Regions from separate parts of the Kitasatospora sp. NPDC059812 genome, predicted to be linked through region 2. Evidence: predicted binding sites of a transcription regulator. Region 2 holds the regulator's gene; the other holds the start of a gene.

Region 1 (10,966 bases), on a different contig from region 2:
GTGGTGGCGACGTCGGTGGCCCAGCGGACCGGCTCGTACGGGATCCGCAGCGACTCGAAGATCTCGTCGTAGAAGCCCTTCTCCCCGAGGAGGAGGCGGTGGATCTCGCGCAGGAACTCGCCGGACGCCGCGCCCTGGATGACGCGGTGGTCGTAGGTCGAGGTCAGCGTCATGATCTTGGAGACGCCCAGCCGGGACAGGGTCTCCGGGGCGGAGCCCTGGAACTCGGCCGGGTACTCCATGGCGCCGACGCCGACGATGGTGCCCTGGTTCTGCATCAGGCGCGGCACGGAGTGCACGGTGCCGATGCCGCCGGGGTTGGTCAGCGAGACCGTGACGCCGGTGAAGTCGTCCATGGTCAGCTTGTTGGCGCGGGCCCGGCGGACGATGTCCTCGTAGGCCTGCCAGAAGCCGAAGAAGTCGAGGGTCTCGGCCTTCTTGATGGCCGCGACGACGAGCTGGCGGTCGCCGTTCGGCTTGACCAGGTCGATGGCCAGGCCGAGGTTGACGTGCTCGGGCTTGACCAGGAAGGCCTTGCCGTTCTCCACCTTGTAGCTGTAGTTCATGCCCGGGGCGGCCTTGATGGCCTGGACCAGGGCGTAGCCGATCAGGTGGGTGAAGGAGACCTTGCCGCCGCGGGCGCGCTGCAGGTGGTTGTTGATGACGATGCGGTTGTCGATCAACAGCTTCGCGGGCACCGCGCGGACCGAGGTCGCGGTCGGCACCTCCAGCGAGGCGTCCATGTTGGTGGCGACGGCCTTGGCCGGGCCGCGCAGCTGGATCAGCTCGGGGCCGGCGGGCGCGTCCGCCGCGGCGGCGGCCGGAGCGGCCGCAGGGGCCGGGGCGGCGGCCTTGGGGGCCGGGGCCGGAGCCGGGGGCGCGACGGGAGCTGCGGCGAGCGGCGCGGGGGCCGGCGCCGGAGCGGCCGGGGCGGCCGGTGCGGCGGGGGCGGTCGCGGCCGGAGCAGCAGCAGCGGGCGCGGGGGCAGCGGCAGGGGTCGGCGTGGGGCCGGCCTGGGTCGCGGCCTGGGTCACTGGGGTCACCTCGGTACCGGGCTTGTAGTCGGCGAAAAAGTCCCACCAGGCTCGGTCGACCGAGTTCGGGTCCTGGAGGTACTGCTGGTAGATCTCATCGACGAGCCACTCATTGGGACCGAAGCCAGTGGAGCTAGCCGAGCTATTGGGGGTTTCAGGGGACTGTGGCGACACGGCGGCAACCGCCCTCTTCCGCTTCCTTTTGGGATGTTTGGACAGCGGGGATTAAGGCTACGCCCCTGACCAGTGATCGCGCAGTCCCCGGGCCCCAGGCGTCGCCCAGATCACAGTCCTGACCTGCAGTTTGGCTGAAAATGTGCGTTAGAAAGCCGTATCTGAGGGGAAGCGATCGCGCCCACCCATGGGGCATATCCGGGCAAAACCGGACAAAGGCGCACGTAGATCATCCAATGATCTTCGTGTACGTCTGTGTCGCTTCTGTGACACATCCGACCCTCAGCGCTGCCCCGGCAGCCGGACCTCGATCCGGCAGCCGCGCGGCGACTCGGCGACCGCGATCCGACCGCCGTGCAGGTCCACCGCCCAGCGGGCGATGGCCAGGCCGAGGCCGGTGCCGCCGTCCGAGCCGGGCCCCTGGGCGGTCGCGGTGCCGCTGCGGCTGAACCGCTCGAACACCCGGCCGCGGTCGGCCGGCGGGATGCCCGGACCCTCGTCCTCGACCTCCAGCAGCAGGCCGCCGGGCCCGCCGTCGGGCCGCGCGCGCACCGTCACGGTGCCGCCGGGCGGGGAGTGTTTGCAGGCGTTGTCGACCAGGTTGGCGACCACCTGGTGGAGCCGTTCCGGGTCCGCCACGCCGGTCAGGCCGGTCGGGCTGACCTCCAGCGCCAGCCGGACGTCGCCGCGCCGGGAGAACGCCCCGCCGGCCGTCGCGCCGTCCACGGTGACCCCGCGCAGCACGCCGTCCAGGAACTCGCGCACCTCGAAGGGGCGGGCGTCCAGGTCGACCACGCCGTCGTCGATCTTGGAGAGGTCCAGCAGGTGGGTGACCAGGCGGCCGAGCCGCTCGGTCTGCTCCAGGGCGGCCCCCAGGGTCGCCGGATTGGGCTGGACGACGCCGTCCACCACGTTCTCCAGCACGGCGCGCAGTGCGGCGATGGGCGTGCGCAGCTCGTGCGAGACGTTGGCGACCAGCTCGCGGCGGTGCCGGTCGGCGGCCCCCAGGTCGGCGGCCATCTGGTTGAAGGTGGTCGCCAGCTCGCCGATCTCGTCGCGCGAGTTCACCTCGACCCGGCGGCTGTAGTCGCCGGAGGCCATCGCGCGGGCGGCGGCCGTCATCTCGCGCAGGGGGGCGGTCAGCCCGTGCGCGAGGAACTGCATGAAGAGCAGCGAGGCGATCATGGAGAAGACCATGATGATCCGGATCTGGGTCTCGGACCGGATCGCCACGACCACCATGCCGGTGGCCAGGAAGACGGAGACGATCACCAGCAGGGCGAGCTTGCCCTTGATCGAGCGGACCGGGTCGAGCGGCCGGATGTCGGCCCAGACCCGGCGGGCGGCGCGGGCGGCCAGCGTCTGCGACCGCGTGCCGCCGGTGTCCCCGTTGCGTTGCTGTGGAAAGGTCATTGGTCCCCTGTGATCCCCGCGTACGTCCCCCGCGTGGTGCGCGGCAGTTCGGGACACGGGCCCCCCGGAGGCCCGTCGCCCGAGGCTCGCCGCTAGGAGAGCGGGGCCTCCAGCGCGTACCCGACGCCGTGGACGGTACGGATCCAGCTCGCGCCGATCTTGCGGCGCAGCGCCTTGACGTGGCTGTCCACGGTGCGGGTGCCGGACGCGTCCGTCCAGTCCCAGACCTCGGCCAGCAGCTGCTCGCGGGTCAGCACGGCGCGCGGCTGCGCGGCCAGGCAGGCGAGCAGGTCGAACTCGGTGGGCGTCAGGTGGACGTCGCCCGAGGCGAGCCGGACCCGGCGCTGCACGTGGTCGATCTCCAGCTCGCCGAAGCGCAGCGAGCCGAGCGCGGGCGTGCGGGCCGCCTGCTGGGCGCGCTCGACGCGGCGCAGCAGCACGTTGACCCGGGCGGCCAGTTCGCGCATCGAGAACGGTTTGGTCATGTAGTCGTCGGCGCCCACGCCGAGGCCGACCAGCAGGTCCGTCTCGTCGTCGCGCGCGGTCAGCATCAGCACCGGCACCGGGCGCTGCGCCTGGATCCGGCGGCACACCTCAAGGCCGTCGAAGCCGGGCAGCATGATGTCGAGGACCACCAGGTCCGGCTGCCAGGTGTGGAAGCCGTCGACCGCGCCCGGCCCGTCGTGGGCCACGGCGACCTTGAAGCCCTCCGCGCCCAGCCGGGCCGCGATCGACTCCGCGATCGTCGGCTCGTCCTCCACCACCAGCACTCTGCGTTGGCTGCTCACCGTGCCGCCGCTGTGGTTGTTGTCCTGCTGAAGTTCTGTCACGGTCACGCCACCGCCCCCAGGGCTGCGGGCCGGCCACCTGTGGGGATGGCGGGCTCCGCTCGTAGTCTTGTTCCGTCGTGGACTGTGCCGGGTCCGCCGTCCCGTCGTGCGTGCGGGTCGGCGGGCGGATTGTCGCCCGCCCACTTCTCCCGCGCACTTCGCAGCGTACGGACAGCGGATGCCTCCCGGCAGGTGGACCGGACGTTTCCGGCCCGTGGGCCGGCTGTCGGGCCGCCCTCGGAGCCCACTGCACGAGTGGGCACGGGCCGATACCTTACCCGGCGATTTTTCTCTGCGTAACGGTACGTATGCAGTCGAGTTGACGCCAAGTCGCCGGTCAGAGCCCCTGCCGGTGCGCCCGCCGGAAGAAGGTCTGGACCAATATCAGGAATCCGGTCGACCGGTTTCCTGACGGTCTTCACCGGCTTTTCTCAGATGCCTCTCAGAACCTCGACGTAACGTGGCCACGACAACGCCCCGCAGGGCGGGATCCGCGGCGCGCGCCGGTACGTTGGGCACCTGGTGAGGGGCCGGTGGCTGCCGGCGTGGAGCGGAGGGCGGCATGGCTGGACTGCGGCGAGGTGCCGGACGGGTCGGGGCGTCGCCCGCCGGCCCGCCGTACGGCATGCTCCGGCACGGTCTGCGCACCGGCGTCGTCGAGTGGCTGCTGGCGCGGGTGCCGACACCCCGGCGAAACCCCTTCACCCTCGGCTATCTCGCCGTGGTGGGCGCCACCACGACCTTTGCCAAACTCGCCGATCCGGAACTCGTGCAGCGGCTGCAGGAGGCCTCCAGTTCCGACGGCCACAACCTCCTGCAGCACCCCCTGCGCGCGCTGCTGCTCAGCGGTTTCTGGGTGGCCGGCGAGGTGTGGATGCCCTACCTGTGGGGATTCGCCGTCACCCTCGCGCCGCTGGAGCGCCGGATCGGTCCCGCCCGGGCGGCGGCGGTCTTCGCGATCGGGCACGTCACGGCCACGCTGCTGTCCCAGGGCGTGGTGATCACCGCGGTGGAGACCGGGCGGATGGAGACCGCGGCGCTGGACTACCTGGACATCGGCGTCAGCTACGGCGTGCTCACCTGCCTGGGTGCGGTGGCCGGGCTGCTGCCGTGGCGCGGGCGGCTGGTCGCGCTCGGCGGCGCCGGGCTGCTGATCGCCGAGCAGATCCTCACCGAGCGGGACCTGGTCACCGCCGTGGGGCACCCCGCCGCGGTGCTCACCGGGGTGGCGCTGTGGCGCTGGCTGCGCCGGGTCCAGGCCCGCCGACCGCGGCCGAAGCCGCGGATGCGCCGGGTCGAGGCGCCGGCCGCGGGCTCCTCGCCCGCGCCGGGCGGCGCTCCGGTCCTGGACGTGCGCTGACCCTTCCGGGTGCCGTTCCCGCGTGCTTTTGACGGCGCTTCCCGCGCCCTCCCCCCGTTCGCTCCGCACCCTCCTCCTGTTCGCTCACGGCGAACACCGCCCCGGGAACATCCGGCGCACGCCAGGCCTTAGTCAGGTCGACTCAACTTCACTGACTGGGGAGAGATCATGGCATCGACGTCCACACCGCTCACCCTGCCCGTGCTGCCGCTCGACGACGAGGTCGTCCTGCCGGGCATGGTCGTCCCGCTGGACCTCAAGGACACCGAGGTGCGCGCCGCGGTCGAGGCCGCCCGCGCGGCGGCCACCGGCACCGGCAAGCCGCAGGTCCTGCTGGTCCCGCGGGTGGACGGCTCGTACGCGGCGGTCGGCACCCTGGCCACCGTCGAGCAGGTCGGCCGGCTGGCCGACGGGGAGCCGGCCGCGCTGGTGCGCGCCGTGCGCCGGGTCCGCATCGGGGCCGGCACCACCGGCCCCGGCGCCGCCCTCTGGGTGGAGACCACGCCCTTCCGGGAGTCCTCGGTGGACACCCCGGCGGCCGGCCGGGCCGCCGAGCTGGTCAAGGAGTACAAGGCGCTGTCCACCCAGTGGCTGCGCAGGCGCGGCGCCTGGCAGATCGTCGACCGGGTGGCCCAGATCGAGGGCGTCGGCGAGCTCGCCGACAACATCGGCTACGCGCCCTTCGCCACCGCCGAGCAGAAGCTCAAGGTGCTGCTGGAGGCCGACCAGGTCGCCCGCCTGGAGTACGCGCTGACCCTGCTGCGCGACCACCTCGCCGAGGAGGAGGTCAACGACACCATCCGCAAGGACGTCGAGGAGGGCGTCGCCAAGCAGCAGAAGGAGTTCCTGCTCCGCCGCCAGCTGGAGGCCGTCCGCAAGGAACTGGCCGAGCTCAACGGCGACCCGGCCGACGAGGAGGGCGACTACCGCGCCCGGGTCGAGGCCGCCGACCTGCCCGAGAAGGTCCGCGACGCGGCCCTCAAGGAGGTCGACAAGCTGGAGCGGGCCTCCGAGCAGTCCCCCGAGGGCCCCTGGATCCGCACCTGGCTGGACACCGTCCTGGAGCTGCCCTGGAACGAGCGCACCGAGGACGCGTACGACATCGCCGGCGCCCGCGCCGTGCTGGACGCCGACCACGCCGGCCTCGCCGACGTGAAGGACCGCATCGTCGAGTACCTCGCCGTGCGCAAGCGCCGGGCCGACCAGGGGCTCGGACTGGTCGGCGGCCGGCGCGGAGGCGCGGTGCTGGCACTCGTCGGCCCGCCCGGCGTCGGCAAGACCTCGCTCGGCGAGAGCGTGGCCCGCGCCATGGGCCGCACCTTCGTCCGGGTCGCGCTCGGCGGCGTCCGGGACGAGGCCGAGATCCGCGGCCACCGGCGCACCTACGTCGGCGCGCAGCCCGGCCGGCTCGTGCGGGCGATCAAGGAGGCCGGCTCGATGAACCCGGTCGTCCTGCTCGACGAGATCGACAAGGTCGGCTCCGACTACCGGGGCGACCCGGCCGCCGCCCTCCTGGAGGTGCTGGACCCGGCGCAGAACCACACCTTCCGGGACCACTACCTGGAGGTCGAGCTCGACCTCTCGGACGTCGTCTTCCTCGCCACCGCCAACGTGCTGGAGGCCATCCCCGAGGCGCTGCTCGACCGGATGGAGCTCGTCCGCCTCGACGGCTACACCGAGGACGAGAAGGTCGTCATCGCCCGCGACCACCTGCTCCCGCGCCAGCGCGAGAAGGCCGGACTGGGCGGCGAGCAGGTCAGCGTCGACGAGGCGGCGCTGCGCCGACTGGCCGGGGAGTACACCCGGGAGGCCGGCGTGCGGAACCTGGAGCGCTCGATCGCCCGGGTGCTGCGCAGGATCGCCGCCCAGGCCGAGCTCGGCGAGCGCGAACTGCCCGCCGCGATCGGCCCGGACGAGCTGCGCGCCCTGATCGGCCGGCCCCACCACGTGCCGGAGGCCGCCCAGGCGCCGGCCGAGCGGCGCACCGCCGTCCCCGGCGTGGCCACCGGCCTCGCCGTGACCGGCGCCGGCGGCGACGTCCTCTACATCGAGGCCTCGCTCGCCGACGCCGAGACCGGCGGCACCGGGCTCACCCTCACCGGGCAGCTGGGCGACGTGATGAAGGAGTCCGCGCACATCGCGCTCTCCTACCTGCGCTCGCGCGGCGCCGAACTGGAGCTGCCGGTCACCTCGCTGCGCGACCGCGGCGTGCACCTGCACGTCCCCGCCGGGGCCGTCCCCAAGGACGGGCCGAGCGCCGGCATCACCATGACCACGGCGCTCGCCTCGCTGCTGTCCGGCCGCAAGGTCCGCACCGACCTGGCGATGACCGGCGAGGTGTCGCTGACCGGGCGGGTGCTGCCGATCGGCGGGGTGAAGCAGAAGCTGCTCGCCGCCGACCGGGCCGGCGTCACCACGGTGATCATCCCCAAGCGCAACGAGGCCGACCTGGACGACGTCCCGGCCGAGGTGCTGGAGCGGCTCACCGTGCACCCGGTGGCGGACGTGCGGGAGGTGCTGGAGCTGGCCCTGGAGCCGGCCAAGGTCCTGGCCGCGGCGGCCTGACCCGGCCGCGCCGGGTCGGCGGGAGGATCGACGGGAGGACGGCGTCTGCGCGTGCCACACTGCGGAGATGCCGTCCCCCACGCAGCGCGCCCTGGCCCGGGTGCCGGCCCGGCTGCGTCCGTTCCTGGTGCGGCACCGCAGGCTGGTGAAGTTCCTGCTGGTCGGCGGCGCCTGCTTCGTGCTCACCACGGTGACCGACTTCGAGCTGAAGTTCACCGTGCTGGAGCACAAGCCGGTGGTCGCGCTGACGGTCGCGACCGTGATCTCGACCGTCGTCTCCTACGTGCTCAACCGTCGCTGGGCCTTCCGGACGGCCGGGCACCCGCGCGAGGCACTGCTGTTCTTCCTGGTCAGCGCCATGGCGATCGCCGTCAACGACCTGCCGCTGGCACTCTCCCGCTACGCCCTGGACCTGCGCGAGCCGTACGTCGGCCCGCTCGTCCAGGAGACCGCGGACTTCCTCAGCGGGATGGTCGTCGGTACCTTCGCCGCGATGCTGTTCCGCTTCTGGGCGATGCAGCGGTGGGTCTTCACCCGGCCCGCCGAACGGGCGCACCCGAGGTACGAACCCGGTTACGCTGCACCCGAGATGCCACGGGATGCCCCATAAGGCCGTGAGGTGAGGGTTATGCGCGGGGAACCGGACGCGGTTCGGAGCGGGCCCGCCAGCCAGCAGGGGATGCGCCGGGCCAACCTGGCCCTGGTGCTCGGGGTGATCGCGCGCGCCCCGCGCTCCCGGGCCGAGGTGGCCGCCGAGACCGGGCTGACCAGGGCCGCCGTCTCCTCGCTCGCCGAACAGCTGATCGCCGGCGGCCTGGTCGTCGAGGAGGGCCCGGCCGCGCCCAGCGGCAAGGTCGGCCGCCCCGGCACCGCGCTCGGGCTCAACCCGCTCGGGCCCGGCGGCCTCGGCGCCGAGATCGGCGTGGAGCACCTCGGCGCCTGCGTGGTCGACCTGAGCGGCGAGGTCCGGACCTGGCGCCGCCGCGAGGTCCGCAACCGGGGTCGCCGGCCCGCCGCTGTCATGGCCGACCTCGCCGAACTGCTGCACGCGGCCGTCGCCGAGGCGGGCCTGCGCCCGGCCGGGCTGACCCTGGCCGTCCCCGGGCTGGTCGGCACCTCCGGTGGGGTGCTCCAGCGGGCCGCCAACCTGGGCTGGCGGGACGTCCCGCTGGCGGCCGAACTGCGCCCGGCGCTGCGCGCGGCCGGCGCGGCCGAACTGGCCGAGCTGCCGGTCGAGGCGGACAACGAGGCCAACCTGGGCGGGCTGGCCGAACGGTGGCTGGGCGGCGGGCCGGAGGACTTCCTGTACGTGTCGGCCGAGGCCGGCGTCGGCGCGGCGATCGTGGTCGGCGGGCGGCTGCTGCGCGGGGCGCGCGGCTACGCGGGCGAGTTCGGCCACGTACCGGTCCACCCGGACGGCCACCGCTGCGCCTGCGGCGCGCACGGCTGCCTGGAGCAGTACGCGGGGGAGGCGGCCGTGCTGCGGGCGGCCGGGCCGGCGGGCGCGCGGGGCGACTGGGTGACGCTGCTCGCCGGGCGGGCCGGGGCCGGGGACGAGCCGGCCCTCGCGGTGCTGGCCGGGGCCGGTTCGGCGCTGGGCATCGCGGCCGCCGGGGCGGTCAACCTGCTGGACCCGGCCGAGGTGGTGCTGGGCGGCGGCTACGCCCGGCTGGCGCCCTGGCTGCTGCCGGCGATGCGGGCCGAGCTGGCCGCCCGGGTGACGGTGCGGCCCTGGTCGGACGAGCGGCTGACGGTGTCCCGGCTGGGCCGGCGCGGGCCGCTGCTGGGCGCCGCGGTGGGCGTGGTGCGGGCCGTCGTCGCGGACCCGGGCCGGCTCGCCGGCGGCTGACCTCCCGGCCCGGGACGCACCCGAGCCCCCGGCCGGGCGGCCGGGGGCTCGGGCGCAGGAACGCGGGGGATCAGGCCTCGGAGGACGCCTCGGCGGCGACGATCTCGCGGCCGCCGGAGCGCGGGCCACGCAGCACGGCCAGGTAGGCGACGCCGATGCCGATCAGCGCCCAGACCACCAGGACCACGATCGGCATGCCCAGGTTGGTGGAGCCGAAGTAGGCGATCGACTTGGTGGCACTGGTCCCGGCGCCGTTCGGGATCAGCGAGCCGATGGCCCGCCAGAACGGCGGCATCATCGGTGCCGGGTAGACGCCGCCGGCGCTCGGGTTGCCCAGCACCACGAAGATCAGCACCGCGACGCCGATGCCGATGACGTCGAACAGGCATTGCAGCGCCATGGTGAACGCGCCGACCGTGAACACCACCAGGGCGCCGATGCCGGTCAGGGCCAGGATCGAGCCGGGCAGCGCGTCCAGCACCGGTCCGGCGATGATCGTGCCGCCGAGGCCGGCGCCGACCGAGTACAGCGCGAGCACGCCGAGGCGGATCAGCAGGCGGTGGACGTTGGCGGGCTTGGAGCCGGCGCTGATGCCGAGGATCGAGGCGACCAGGTAGCCGCCGACGCACCAGCCGATGACCAGGTAGAACGCGGAGAGGCCGTTGGTGTCGCCCTTGGCGAGCGGCACGACGTCCTCGACCTTGACGGTGCGGCCCTGGGCCTTGTCCAGCGCGGTGGTGATGGACTCGGCGGCCTTGGCGGCGGAGGTGCCGCGGGCGCCGCCGACCAGCAGGGTGTCCTCGGTGCCGGTCGGGTTCACGACCAGCGCGGCGTAGATCTTCTGGTCCTTGATCTGCTGGGTGGCCGTCTCGGCATCCGGGGCGGTGACGGCCTTGACGGCGTCGTCCGGCACGGATTCCAGCGCCTGGACCAGCTTGGGGGCGACCTGCGGCGGGGCGACCACCGCGATCGACAGCTCGTGCGGGGCCGGGTGGTGCAGCGCCCCGACGTACGAGGTGATGAAGCCGAGCTGCAGCAGCAGCACGCCGATCACGAGCAGTGCCGCACGCGGTGTGACCGCGCCCTTCAGTTCAGCGACGAAACCCTGCCCCGGGGCGGCCATCCACATCTCCTTGTGTATTGGGGGAAAACGGATACTTCATACCATGAACTAGTTAGCTTGTCGCACCCCACGCGCCGCCTTCCAGCCAGTGCGGCTGCGGGATACTGGCGCGGTGAGTGACGAGGAATCCCTGCTGGCGGTGGAGCGCGAGGTCGCGCTGATGTTCCGGCGGGGCCGGGCCCGAGTGGCGGAGCTCTCACGCCGGGTGCACCCCGAGCTGGAGGGGATGGCGTACAGCATGCTCGGCTACATCGAGCAGGCCGGGCGGGTGCGGGTGACGGACGTCGGCGTGCACTTCGCGGTCGGCAAGGCCACGGTGAGCCGGCAGATCCGGGCGCTGGAGGAGCTGGGCCTGGTGGCCCGGGAGACGGATCCGCTGGACCGCCGGGCCGCGCTGGTCTCGCTGACCGAGGATGGGCGGCGGCGCTACCTGGCGGCCCGGGACGTCCGGATGCGGCGGGTGCGGGAGCTGCTGGGCAGCTGGTCGCCGGAGGACGTGGACCGCTTCGCGGTGCTGCTGCACCGCTTCAACGACGTGATCGGGGAGCCGCCGGCGGAGTGACCGGGGGCCGGGCCCCGGGGCGGGGTCGGGGCCACGGTGGCTGGATCCAGGCCTGG
Region 2 (10,966 bases):
CCCGGCTACCGCATCGGCGAGCGGATCATCCGCCCCGCCATGGTCGCCGTCGCGGAGCCCCAGCCGGGCACCCAGACCACGGCCGCGCCCGACGGCGAGGCGAAGTCCGGGGACGCGGACAAGTCCGACGGTGGTTCGGACAGCTGACAACCTGTGACAGCTGACAACCAGTGCGCTGCGGAGTCGTACGCCGGCCAGAACGGCGGCCGACTCCGCAGCGCGCTGTCAACAGCGCCCGGTGGAGCGGCTGTTGACAGCGCAGCGAGGATGGACATCGGGAGGTGGCGGCAGCTATGAGCAAGCGCAGCGAGCGAATCGTTGAAAGGCGCGTGTTGCGCGGAGCAGCTGCCGAGCGGAGCGAGGTGGACGCATGAGTGGCAAGGACTACGTGGAGAAGGACTACTACAAGGTCCTCGGCGTGCCCAAGGACGCCACCGCCGCCGAGATCAAGAAGACCTACCGCAAGCTCGCGCGCGAGTTCCACCCGGACGCCAACAAGGGCGACGCCAAGGCCGAGGACCGCTTCAAGGACATCTCCGAGGCCTACGACGTCCTGTCCGACGAGAAGCGCCGCAAGGAGTACGACGAGGCCCGCAGCCTCTTCGCCAACGGCGGCTTCCGGGCCGGCGGCCCCGGCCAGGGCAACGGCAGCTACAGCTTCGACTTCGGCGACCTCTTCAGCGGCAGCCAGAACACCGGCAGCGGCGGGCTCGGCGACGTCTTCGGCGGACTCTTCAACCGCAGCGGCGGCCGGCAGGCCCAGCCCCGGCGCGGCGCCGACGTCGAGACCGAGGTGACCCTCGCCTTCGACGAGGCCGTCGACGGTGCGACCGTCCCGCTGCGGATGACCAGCCAGGCCCCCTGCCGCACCTGCAACGGCACCGGCGCCAAGTCCGGCACCACCCCGCGGGTCTGCCCGACCTGCGTCGGCGCCGGCACCGTCAGCCGCGGCCAGGGCGCGTTCGCGCTCTCCGAGCCGTGCAAGGACTGCCGCGGGCGCGGCATGATCGTCGACGACCCGTGCGTCGACTGCCACGGCAGCGGCCGGGCCAGCTCCGCCCACACCATGCAGGTCCGTATCCCGGCCGGCGTCCAGGACGCCCAGCGCATCCGGCTCAAGGGCAAGGGCGCCCAGGGCGAACGCGGCGGACAGCCCGGCGACCTCTACGTCACCGTGCACGTCGACCCGCACCCCGTCTTCGGGCGCAAGGGGGACAACCTCACCGTCACCGTCCCCGTCACCTTCCCCGAAGCCACCCTCGGCGCCACCATCGAGGTGCCCACGCTGAACGGGCCGGCCGTGAAGCTGAAGCTGCCCCCCGGCAGCGCCAACGGCCTCACCATGCGCGCCCGCGGCAAGGGCGCCACCCGCAAGGACGGCACCCGCGGCGACCTCCTCGTCACCGTCGAGGTCGTGGTGCCGCGGCACATCACCGGGGACGCGCTGAACGCCCTGGAGCAGTACCGCGAGGCCACCGCCTCCGACGACCCGCGAGCCGCCCTGTTCCGGGCGGCGAAGGGAGCGTGATGACCAGATGATCCCCAACAGTCCCATCGGCCCCGGCATCGGTGAAGGCCTGCCCGGCGTCGGCGTCGGCGACGGCCTGCCGGGCGACGGCCGCCGCACCCGGCGGCCCACCGCCCCGCCGCAGTACGTCCTCACCGAGGACACCCCGGTGTACGTCATCTCCGTCGCCGCCGAGCTCTCCGGCCTGCACCCGCAGACCCTCCGCCAGTACGACCGCCTCGGTCTGGTCAGCCCCGACCGCACCGCCGGCCGGGGCCGCCGCTACTCCGCGCGCGACATCCAGCAGTTGCGCGAGGTCCAGCGGCTCTCCCAGGACGAGGGCATCAACCTGGCCGGCATCAAGCGGATCATCGAGCTGGAGAACCAGGTCACCGCGCTCCAGTCCCGCATCGGCGAACTGGTCGACTCCCTCGACGGCGCCACCAGCGCCCTCCAGCAGCGCGAGGCCGCCGTCCACGCCTCCTACCGCCGCGACCTCGTCCCCTACCAGCCGCCCACCCAGTCCAGCGCCCTGGTCGTCTGGCGCCCCAAGCGCTGAGACTTGGCTGAACACCTCCGGCCGCCGGCTCCCCTCCGCCCGGGGGGTGCCGGCGGCTTGATCGTGGTGAGAGAGTGCTGTCGAACAAATCTGGCCGCCCTCACCGATGCCACCCGATCTGGCATGCTGCACTGCGATTCCGGTATTGGTGCCCGGCAGGTAGTGCAGACACGGCCACGGCAAGGAGCCCGCAGATGAGTGGACGAGAACAGCCCGGTACCGCCGCGATTGGGCCCTCCGTCCTCTCGAAAGAAGCGCGGGAGTTGTATCTGGCGGTCATCCGCGAGAACGGGCGGTTTCCGAAGGACTCCGACCTCGCCAAGGCGGGCGGGGCCCAGGAGGAGTTGGTGGCGATAGGCCTTCTGGTCGCCGACACCGACGAACCCGGTGTCCTCGTCGCGGTCGACCCTCAGCAGCTGTCCGAGAGCCTCTCCGTGACCTGGCAGCGCCAGGCACTCGACCTGCTCACCCGCGCGTCGGCCCTCGCCACCGATCTCCACGACCTGACGGCCGCCTACCACTCACCGGAGCAGGCCGGCGGCGCGATCGAGTACGTGCGGGGAAAGGTGCTGATCAACCAGCGGGTGCAGCAGATCGTCGCCAGCGCCTCGGAGGAGATCCTCGCCGCCCAACCCGGCGGGCCGCGCCCGTCCGAGGCGCTCACCGGCATCCTCGCCCGCGACCTCGAAGCCCTCCGCCTGGGCATCACGCTCAGGACGATCTACCACCCGAGCACCCGGTACCACGCTCCCACCAGGGAGTACGTGGCCACGATAACCAAGGCCGGCGGACGGTTCCGGACGCTGGAGGAGCCCTACACGCGATTGATCGTCATCGATCGCCGAATCGCGGTCATCCCCATCGCCGAGGACCTCAATCTGGCCGCCTTCGTGCACGACCGGGCCGTCATCAGCTACCTGATCAGCGAGATCTTCGAGCGGAACTGGAGCCGGGCGCTGGACTTCGACGGCGCGCGCGCCGTTCCGCAGCAGGTGGTCTCCGGGATGCGGCAGACGATCATCGACCTCATGCTCGAAGGCGTGAACCACCGGGTGATCGCCCGCAGACTCGGCATCAGCGAACGGACGCTCGCGCGGCACCTGGCCGAGATGCGCGACGAGCACAATGTCGAGTCGCTGTTCCAACTCGGGTACGCATTGGCCCGGAACAGCATTCCGACCGACTCCGACAGCTATCACTGACCAAGCGTCGCGGCGGTCTCAGTTCCAGATCGTGTCATTGGCCAGCGCCATGGTCTGAGGCGCTGCCGCATCGTGGGAAACCCCGATGTTCCAGATCGTGTCGTCAGCCGGGCTCGAACCGCTCCCGATGAAAAGCGCCAGACCCACAACGACTGGAACCAGGACAAATCGCACCACCCGGCGTATCCGAGACATGGTGCCCCCTCTCTTTGTTTAAGACTTGGCGCGGGTACCCAGCCATTGTTTCGAACAACCTGCCACATAATGCCGCAAGCCCATGCCGGAAGCCAGGGGGCCTGCTACCCCAGTGCGTCATCTCTCTGCCAGGCATCGAGATGACACCACGGCTCTGTGGACGGTGGCGACGGTCGACAGAGACGATCAGTGCACTCCCCAACCCCTCTCGCGGGAGGGGGAAGACGGGGACACCACAAACAACATGTCCATGACTAGTTCGTTTCGACCACAACGAATGCACAGCAGCATTCCGATAGTCACCACCCAACGGGGCGATCGGCCTGGTTGGCACCTATCCCCGGAGTCGACAATGAGTGAGCCCTACCTGCGAGAGCACGCCGGACAGACCCCCGAGGGCCGGCGTGCGCGTGTGTTCCTGGCCGCGCCGCTGATGCGGCTGACCGGGCCCGCGGACAGTGTGGTGACGCTCGCCAGCCGGACGCGGCTGACGACGCTCCGCACCACCCTGCTCCGCAGCGGTGCCGCCGTGTACAGCGCGCACCACAGTGATGCCTGGACCGTCGCCGGGCAGGCGCCGGAGCCCCGGGTGCCGTCCGACTTCCGGGCCCTGCAGTCCGCGGACCTCGTGTTCGCCTACGTCGGGGCACCGCTGTCGGCCGGGGTGAGCCTGGAGCTGGGGTGGGCGTCGGCGCTGCGGAAGCCGATCGTCCTCCTCGTCGACGAGGCCATCACGCACAACCCGCTGATCGCCACCATCGAGCAGGTCGCCCCCGTTCTGCCGCTGGTCTTCGACGACACCTGGTCGCAGGAGGCCCTCAACCACACCGTGGAGACCGCGCTCGACTGGGCCGGCATGGCGCTGTCCCTGCGCGAGGGCTTCTGGACCGCCCCCGGTGAGCAGTTCAACGTCCCCCGGCAGCAGCCCCCCGTCGTCGGCCGGGCCGGCTACTGGCCGACCAGCGCCGCCACCGGCTGACCAGCGCTCACCCATCGGGCTCCCCCGTCCGGGCTCCCCGCAGCTGCCAGCCCAGCTGGAACAGCGTCTCCGCGTCGTGCAGTTCGCGCAGCCGGGCGATGTGGCCGGCCACCGTCCGCTCGCTGAGACCGAGGCGGCCGGCGATGGCGCGCTGGGTGAGGCCCTGGGCGAGGAGCCGGCCGACCTGCTCGTGGGCCGTCGACTCGGGAGCGGACGCCTGGTCGGGGTTCCAGAGGAGGCGGCCGGAGCGGACCCAGTCCCGTTCGAACACGGCCAGGAAATGGTCGACGGTCGCCGGATCCTCGATGAAGGTCGCGCTCCGGAGGTCGTCGGCGGACTGGAGCACGGCGATCCGGCGGTCGAAGATGTGCAGGTGGCGGAACGGCTCGGCCAGGACCCGGAAGCGGGCGCCCAGTTCGGTGCCGCGGGCGGTGTGGTCGGCGGTCGCCTGGTCCCGGACGGCGCCGGGTGCGTAGATCACCCGGATCCGGCCGCCCCGGCCGCAGAACCGGCCGATCCGTTCCAGGGCGTCCTCCAACTGGTGGGCGTGGCGGGGCCGGCCGGGCTGGGCGACGAGGATCTCCTGGCGGCAGTCCGCCTCCACCTCGGCGAATCGCCGGATGACCGCGCCGAGGCCCTGGACGTGATGCACCGTACCGGCACGGTCGGTCGGGCGCGGGGCCGTGTCGTAGGCCTTGGTCAGGTCGTCGAGGGCCTGCGGGAGTTGCGCGGCCTGGACCAGCAGCCGGGTGCCCTCGGCCCGGAGCTCGGCACTGATCCGGTCGCCGACCGTACGCGGGTTGACGGCGGTGCAGACGTCGGATTCGGGCCGGGCGAGCAGCAGCCCGAGCGCGAGCAGGTGTTCCAGGGCCGGCCGGTCGGCGGCGGCCACCTCGGCCCGGTCGATCCAGCCGCCGTGCCGGAGGATGCGCAGGTACAGGTCGTGTGCGGCCTGGTCGGGCCGCCCGGTGCCGCGCCCGTGCATCACGGCACCCGCCGACGGGCGGCGTCGGCCGCCGACCGGAGCTGCCAGCCGAGCTGGAAGAGCGTCTCGGCGTCGTGCAGTTCGCGCAGCCGGGCGATGTGGCCGGCCACCGTGCGTTCGCTCAGGCCGAGGCGGGTGGCGATGGCGCGCTGGGTGAGGCCCTGGGCGAGGAAACGGCCGACCTGGTCGGGCAGGGAGTCGGCCGGCTCGGGGGCTTCCGGGCCACGGGCCCAGCGGACCCGGGCGGCGCGCTGCCAGTCGCGCTCGAAGGCGTCGGCCATGAAGTCGACCACCACCGGGTCCTCGACGAAGGCCGCGCGGCTGTTGTCGGACGCGGCGGGGATGACGGCCACCTTCCGGTCGTAGATCAGGACCCGCCGGAACGGCTCGCCCAGCACCCGGTACCGGCAGCCGACCTCGGCGGCCGCGGCGGCGAAGGCTGCGGTCGCCGGGTCGGCGGCCGCCGCCGGCTCGTAGATGCCCCGGACGGTGCCGCCGCGCTCGGCGAGTCGCCGCATCCGGTCGAGGGCGTCCGGGAGCCCCTCGACGGGCCGGGCCCCGCCGGGCTGGGCGGCCAGCATCTCCTGCGAGCACTCGGCGTCGAGTTGGGCCAGGCGCAGGCGGATCTGTTCGAAGCCGTGCACGTACGTGACCTCGACGGAGCACTCGGGGTGGCGCGGCGTGACGTCGAAGGCCTGCGCCAACTCGGCGAACTGCTCGGGCGTTTCGTCCGCCCTGGCCAGCAATTCGCCACCCGTGGACCGCAGTTCGGACCCGATTCGGCCGATGACGACACGCGGGTTCACCGCGGCGTAGGCCGCGTCCTCGACCCTCGGGACGACCAGTCCGAGGTCGAGCAACCGCTCCAGGACCGGTTCGTCACCCGGAGGCAGGTCGGCCGCCCGGAGGATGCCGCCGTTGCCGACGACGGCGAGGTACAGCGCCCGAGCGGCGTCGTCGGGCAGCGGAGAGTCGGGCAGGGGGCAGGTCGACGGGTCGGTCATGGGGCTCCCCCCGGAGCTGCCGGCCGAGGTGGAAGAGGGTCGGGGCGACCGCCGTTGCGGACGGCGGTGAGGTGGACGGCGGTGAGGTGGAGGGCGGGCCGCTCTGCGGGGCCGGGTTCATCGGTCATCGCGGGCGCCTCTCATCAGCCAGCCGAGTTGGAAGAGGGTCTGGGCTCCGTGGCGGTCGCGGAGGCGGGAGATGTGGGCGGCGACGGTGCGTTCGCTGAGGCCGAGGCGGGTGGCGACGGCGCGCTGGGTGAGGCCGCGGGCGAGGAGGCGGCCGATCCGGTCGGGGACGGTGCGGGTGGGGCCGAGGGTGGCGGCGGTGTCGGCGGTTTCGGCGCGGGCCCAGTCGCGTTCGAAGGCGCCGACCAGGAAGGTGATGGCGGCCGGGTCAGTGATGAAGGCGGCGGTGCTGTTGTCGTCGTTGGCGGAGATCACGGCGACGGCGCGGTCGAAGACGAGCAGCCGCTGGAACGGCTCGTCGAGCACCCGGATGAGGGAGCCGTGCCGGGTGACCTCCTCGACGTAGGCGAGGGCGGGCGGGTCGGCGAGGGCGACGGGCTGGTAGATGGTGCGCAGGGAGCAGCCGCGCTGGAGCAGGTGGACGTCCTGGAGGAGGGCGACCTGCAGGGTGCCGGCGGGGCGGTGGCCGGGTTGGGCGGCGAGGACTTCGGAGCGGCAGTCGGAGGCGAGCTGGGAGATCCGCTGGCGGATGTGGACGTGGCCCTCGACGTGGACGGCGCCGCCGGCCCGGCCGGAGGGCCGGGGCATCGCGTCGTAGGCGCGGGTGAGGCCGTCGAGGGCGCCGGGGAGGTTCTCGGCGCGGACCAGCAGCCTGGTCGCCTCGCTGCGGAGTTCGGCGCCCAGGCGGTCGGTGACGGAGCGTGGGCTGATGGCGGTGTAGCAGTGGTCCATCGGGTTGGCGATGAGCAGGCCGAGGTCGACGAGCTGCTGGAGCGCGGCCTGGTCGGCGTCCGGGGTGTCGGCGAACGGGATGCGTCCGCCCCGGGCGAGGATCGCCAGGTAGAACTGCCGGGCGGCCTCGTCGGGCTCCTCGCCCGGGGGCTGTCCGTGCTGCGGCGCGACCGCCGGTTCCACCGTCACGTCGCACACTCCCTGCCGGACGCTTCTCCCTCGTTGCCGCCGTCGCGCCGTCCGGCGCGGGGCTCGGCGGTCACGGTACCGGGCTGACGGCGGCCTCCGGGGTCCGGGTGCCGTCGCACTCCGGGGGGCCCGGGGGCCACCGTCGCTACGCCCATGCCCAGGCGCTTCCGTCGAGGCGGAGCAGCAACGCCTCGACGGCTCCGGTTCCGGGGGCCATCACCACACATGGCGCCCCGACCGGCGCTCTTCCCCCCCGTTTCACGCGTGCGGGACGTTGCACCCGTGGTCAGTTTCGAAGAGCAAGTCGCCACCATCGGGCTGCGGTGCCCGGTCGGCCTGGCGTGACTCCACCCTCACAGTGTGACGGCCGGTGAACAAGTGTCGCCCGAGTGCAGGTTCGCGCAATTGCAGCTATCTGCACGGCGGGTGGGGCGGGCGGGGTCGAGCGGCAGGACGGGTTCCGGTAAAGGCCGAGGCCAGCGGGGCTCGCGGGGGGCACCCGCCCGTACGGTCGGTCGGCCACGCGCGGTCGGGCCGCGGGTGCGGGTTCCTGCAACGGCGGCGTGCGGCGGGAATCGTCAGGCACGCGCCAGCAGCCGTCCGCGGGCGAGCCCGGCGGTGGTCCCGCCGGCGGCGAGCACCCAGGCGGTGGCCAGCAGCAGGTAGAGCCCGGTGGCGATCGCGGTGAAGCCGCCGAACCCGGTGTGCCGGGCGAGCGCGGAGGCGCCGGTGACGCAGGTGCCGATCGGGAAGGTGTACGCCCACCAGGTCATCGCGAACGGCATGCCGGCCCGGCGGGCGCGCAGGTTGGCGGTGAGCGCGACGGCCAGCCAGAGCATCGCGACGCCGAGCACCGCGACGCCGTACAGCTCGGCGAAGGGGAGCATGGCGGGGGCCAGCGCGGGCAGCACCGGGCGGGCGGCGTCGGCGAGTTGGTGGACGGCGGTGACGGACTGGCCGAGCGGGCCGAGCACCAGGAACAGCGAGGGGGTGAGCACCAGGGTGGGCAGCTTGCTGTGGAACAGCCCGGTGAAGACCACCGGCAGCAGCACCAGGGTGGCCAGCAGGCCGATCCCGAAGAGGGCCCAGCAGGCGTACAGCATGGTCTGCTGCGCCAGCCCGGCCGGCAGGTGCGGGATGAGGGCCGGGCCGGTGGCGGAGGCGACCAGCGGGGCGACCACCGGCAGCAGCCAGGTCGGGTTGGCCTCCAGGGCGGAGACCGGGTGCCGGGTGATCATCAGGTACGGGATGCCGCCGGCGACGGCCAGCGCGTACAGGGTGCCGACGCCCCACAGCACGGCGTCGACGGCGACCGCGGGGCCGGTGCCGATCACCCGGGAGCCGAGCAGCAGGGTGCCGAGGCCGACCGAGAGCAGGGCCATCGGCGGGCAGCCGTAGAAGACGGCGGTGGCCGGGTTGTCCAGCAGCTGGGTGCGGGCGGCCTCGCGGTGCCGGGTGAGGTGGACCAGCCGGGCCGCGCCCAGCACCAGCAGGGCCGCGAGTCCGAGCGCCCACATCACCTCGCCGAAGCCGATCAGCCCGGGCAGCCGCAGCGGCAGGACGGCCGCGCCGTTGCCCAGGATCGCGGTGCCCATGACGGCGGCGTACCAGTTGGGGCCGAGCTGGGCGAGGTCGAGGCGGGCACGCAGCGAGGAACGGGAGGGGCGGGTGAGCGGGCGGGCATCGGCCAAGGTGGACATGGTTCCACCGTGCCGCCCCGGGCCGGGCTCCGGTAGCGCCGCGGGCTCTATGAGGACATAGCCTGGACCTATGGCCCTCTCCCCCCGCGTCCCCGAGCTCGGCGCCCTGGAACTGCTGCTCGCGGTGGCCCGGCTGGGCAGCGTCGGGCGGGCCGCGGCCGAACTGGGCGTGAGCCAGCCGACCGCCAGCGCCCGGATCAAGGGCATGGAGCGGCAGATCGGCGTCCCGCTGCTGGAGCGCTCCCCCCGGGGCAGTCGGCCGACCGCGGCGGGGCGGCTGGTGGTCGAGTGGGCCGGGCACGTGGTGGAGGCGGCGCAGGCGCTGGACGCCGGGATCGACGCGCTGCGCGAGCGGCGGGACGCCAAGCTGCGGGTGGTGGCCAGCCTGACCGTCGCCGAGTACCTGATGCCGGGCTGGCTGCTGGCCCTGGCCGAGGCCAGTCCGGGCACGGCGGTGACGCTGCGGACGGCGAACTCGGCGGAGGTCGCCGGGCACGTGCTGGCCGGGGACGCCGACCTCGGCTTCGTCGAGGGCCCGTCCACCCCGCCCGGGCTGGCCGGCGCCGTGGTGGCGGCGGACCGGCTGGTGGTCGTGGTGGCGCCCGGCCACCCGTGGGCGCGCCGCCGGACGCCGCTGACCGGGCCGGAGCTGGCCGCCACCCCGCTGGTGCTGCGCGAATCGGGCTCGGGCACCCGGGAGGTGCTGGAGATGGCGCTGGCGCCGTACGGGGGCGCGGTGCGGCCCCGGCTGGAGCTGGCCTCGTCCACCGCGCTGAAGGCGGCGGCGATGACCGGGGCCGGGCCGGTCTGCCTGAGCGAGCTGGCGGTGATGGAGGAGTTGGCCGTCCGGCGACTGGTGGCCGTCCCGCTGGCCGAGGGACTGGACCTGCGGCGGCCGCTGCGCGCGGTGTGGCCGGCCGGGCAGCGGCCGAGCGGGCCGGCCCGGGAGCTGCTGGGGCTGACCCGCCAGGTGCCCCGCGCGCAGCGGGTGGAACGCACGGAACGCGCGGAACGGGCGTAAAAACTTGAGCGGAATAGACTCAACTTAGTGCATGCTGTAGATAGCAGCATTGAAGGACGACGAGGGAGGACCCCCCAGCAGTGGACGCCAGCAAGTTCACCACCAAGACGCAGGACGCCCTGTCCGCCGCGATCCGGCAGGCGGGCGCGGCCGGGAACCCGGACGTCAAGCCGGTGCACATCCTGATCGCCCTGCTGGAGCAGCCCGAGGGCATCGCCCGGCCGCTGCTGGAGGCGGTCGGGGCGAACGTCACCCGGATCGACGCCGAGGCCCGCCGCCAGCTGACCGCCCTGCCCAGCGCGATGGGCTCGACGGTCGCCGCGCCGCAGCTCGCCCGGGACACCCTCGCGGTGCTCACCGAGGCCGGCAAGCGCGCCGACGACCTGGACGACCAGTACGTCTCCACCGAGCACCTGATGGTCGGCCTGGCCGCCGAGGGCGGGCCGGTCGCCGAACTGCTGGCGCAGCAGGGCGCGACGGCGAAGGACCTGCTCGCCGCGTTCAAGGACGTGCGCGGCAGCGGCCGGGTCACCTCTCCGGACCCTGAGGGCACCTACAAGGCACTGGAGAAGTACGGCACCGACCTGACCCAGGCCGCCCGGGACGGCAAGCTCGACCCGGTGATCGGCCGGGACCAGGAGATCCGCCGGGTCGTCCAGGTGCTCTCCCGCCGGACCAAGAACAACCCGGTGCTGATCGGCGAGCCG

The links. Region 2 encodes HspR, which represses chaperone genes until heat shock. Its sites were predicted from a motif close to TTGAGNNNNNNNNNCTCAA; they were not measured.
Region 1: lon (endopeptidase La) is a predicted target of HspR. The motif match lies at 4,939-4,957, and genes of this name have one in related genera.

The regions. Positions count from the first base shown of each region.
Region 1 covers NZ_JBHWIO010000074.1:2,639-13,604, forward strand. The annotation lists gene ACFV6D_RS29265 (multifunctional oxoglutarate decarboxylase/oxoglutarate dehydrogenase thiamine pyrophosphate-binding subunit/dihydrolipoyllysine-residue succinyltransferase subunit) at 1-1,208, opposite strand, end outside; gene ACFV6D_RS29270 (cell wall metabolism sensor histidine kinase WalK) at 1,491-2,621, opposite strand; gene ACFV6D_RS29275 (response regulator transcription factor) at 2,714-3,451, opposite strand; gene ACFV6D_RS29280 (rhomboid-like protein) at 4,014-4,811, shown strand; gene lon (endopeptidase La) at 4,980-7,376, shown strand; gene ACFV6D_RS29290 (GtrA family protein) at 7,444-7,986, shown strand; gene ACFV6D_RS29295 (ROK family transcriptional regulator) at 8,005-9,225, shown strand; gene ACFV6D_RS29300 (ABC transporter permease) at 9,296-10,348, opposite strand; gene ACFV6D_RS29305 (MarR family winged helix-turn-helix transcriptional regulator) at 10,461-10,910, shown strand.
Region 2 covers NZ_JBHWIO010000013.1:86,805-97,770, reverse strand. The annotation lists gene grpE (nucleotide exchange factor GrpE) at 1-147, shown strand, start outside; gene dnaJ (molecular chaperone DnaJ) at 371-1,528, shown strand; gene ACFV6D_RS09910 (heat shock protein transcriptional repressor HspR) at 1,536-2,066, shown strand; gene ACFV6D_RS09905 (helix-turn-helix domain-containing protein) at 2,261-3,268, shown strand; gene ACFV6D_RS09900 (hypothetical protein) at 3,816-4,442, shown strand; gene ACFV6D_RS09895 (LuxR C-terminal-related transcriptional regulator) at 4,450-5,427, opposite strand; gene ACFV6D_RS09890 (LuxR C-terminal-related transcriptional regulator) at 5,427-6,431, opposite strand; gene ACFV6D_RS09885 (LuxR C-terminal-related transcriptional regulator) at 6,549-7,538, opposite strand; gene ACFV6D_RS09880 (TDT family transporter) at 8,117-9,238, opposite strand; gene ACFV6D_RS09875 (LysR family transcriptional regulator) at 9,309-10,259, shown strand; gene clpB (ATP-dependent chaperone ClpB) at 10,340-10,966, shown strand, end outside.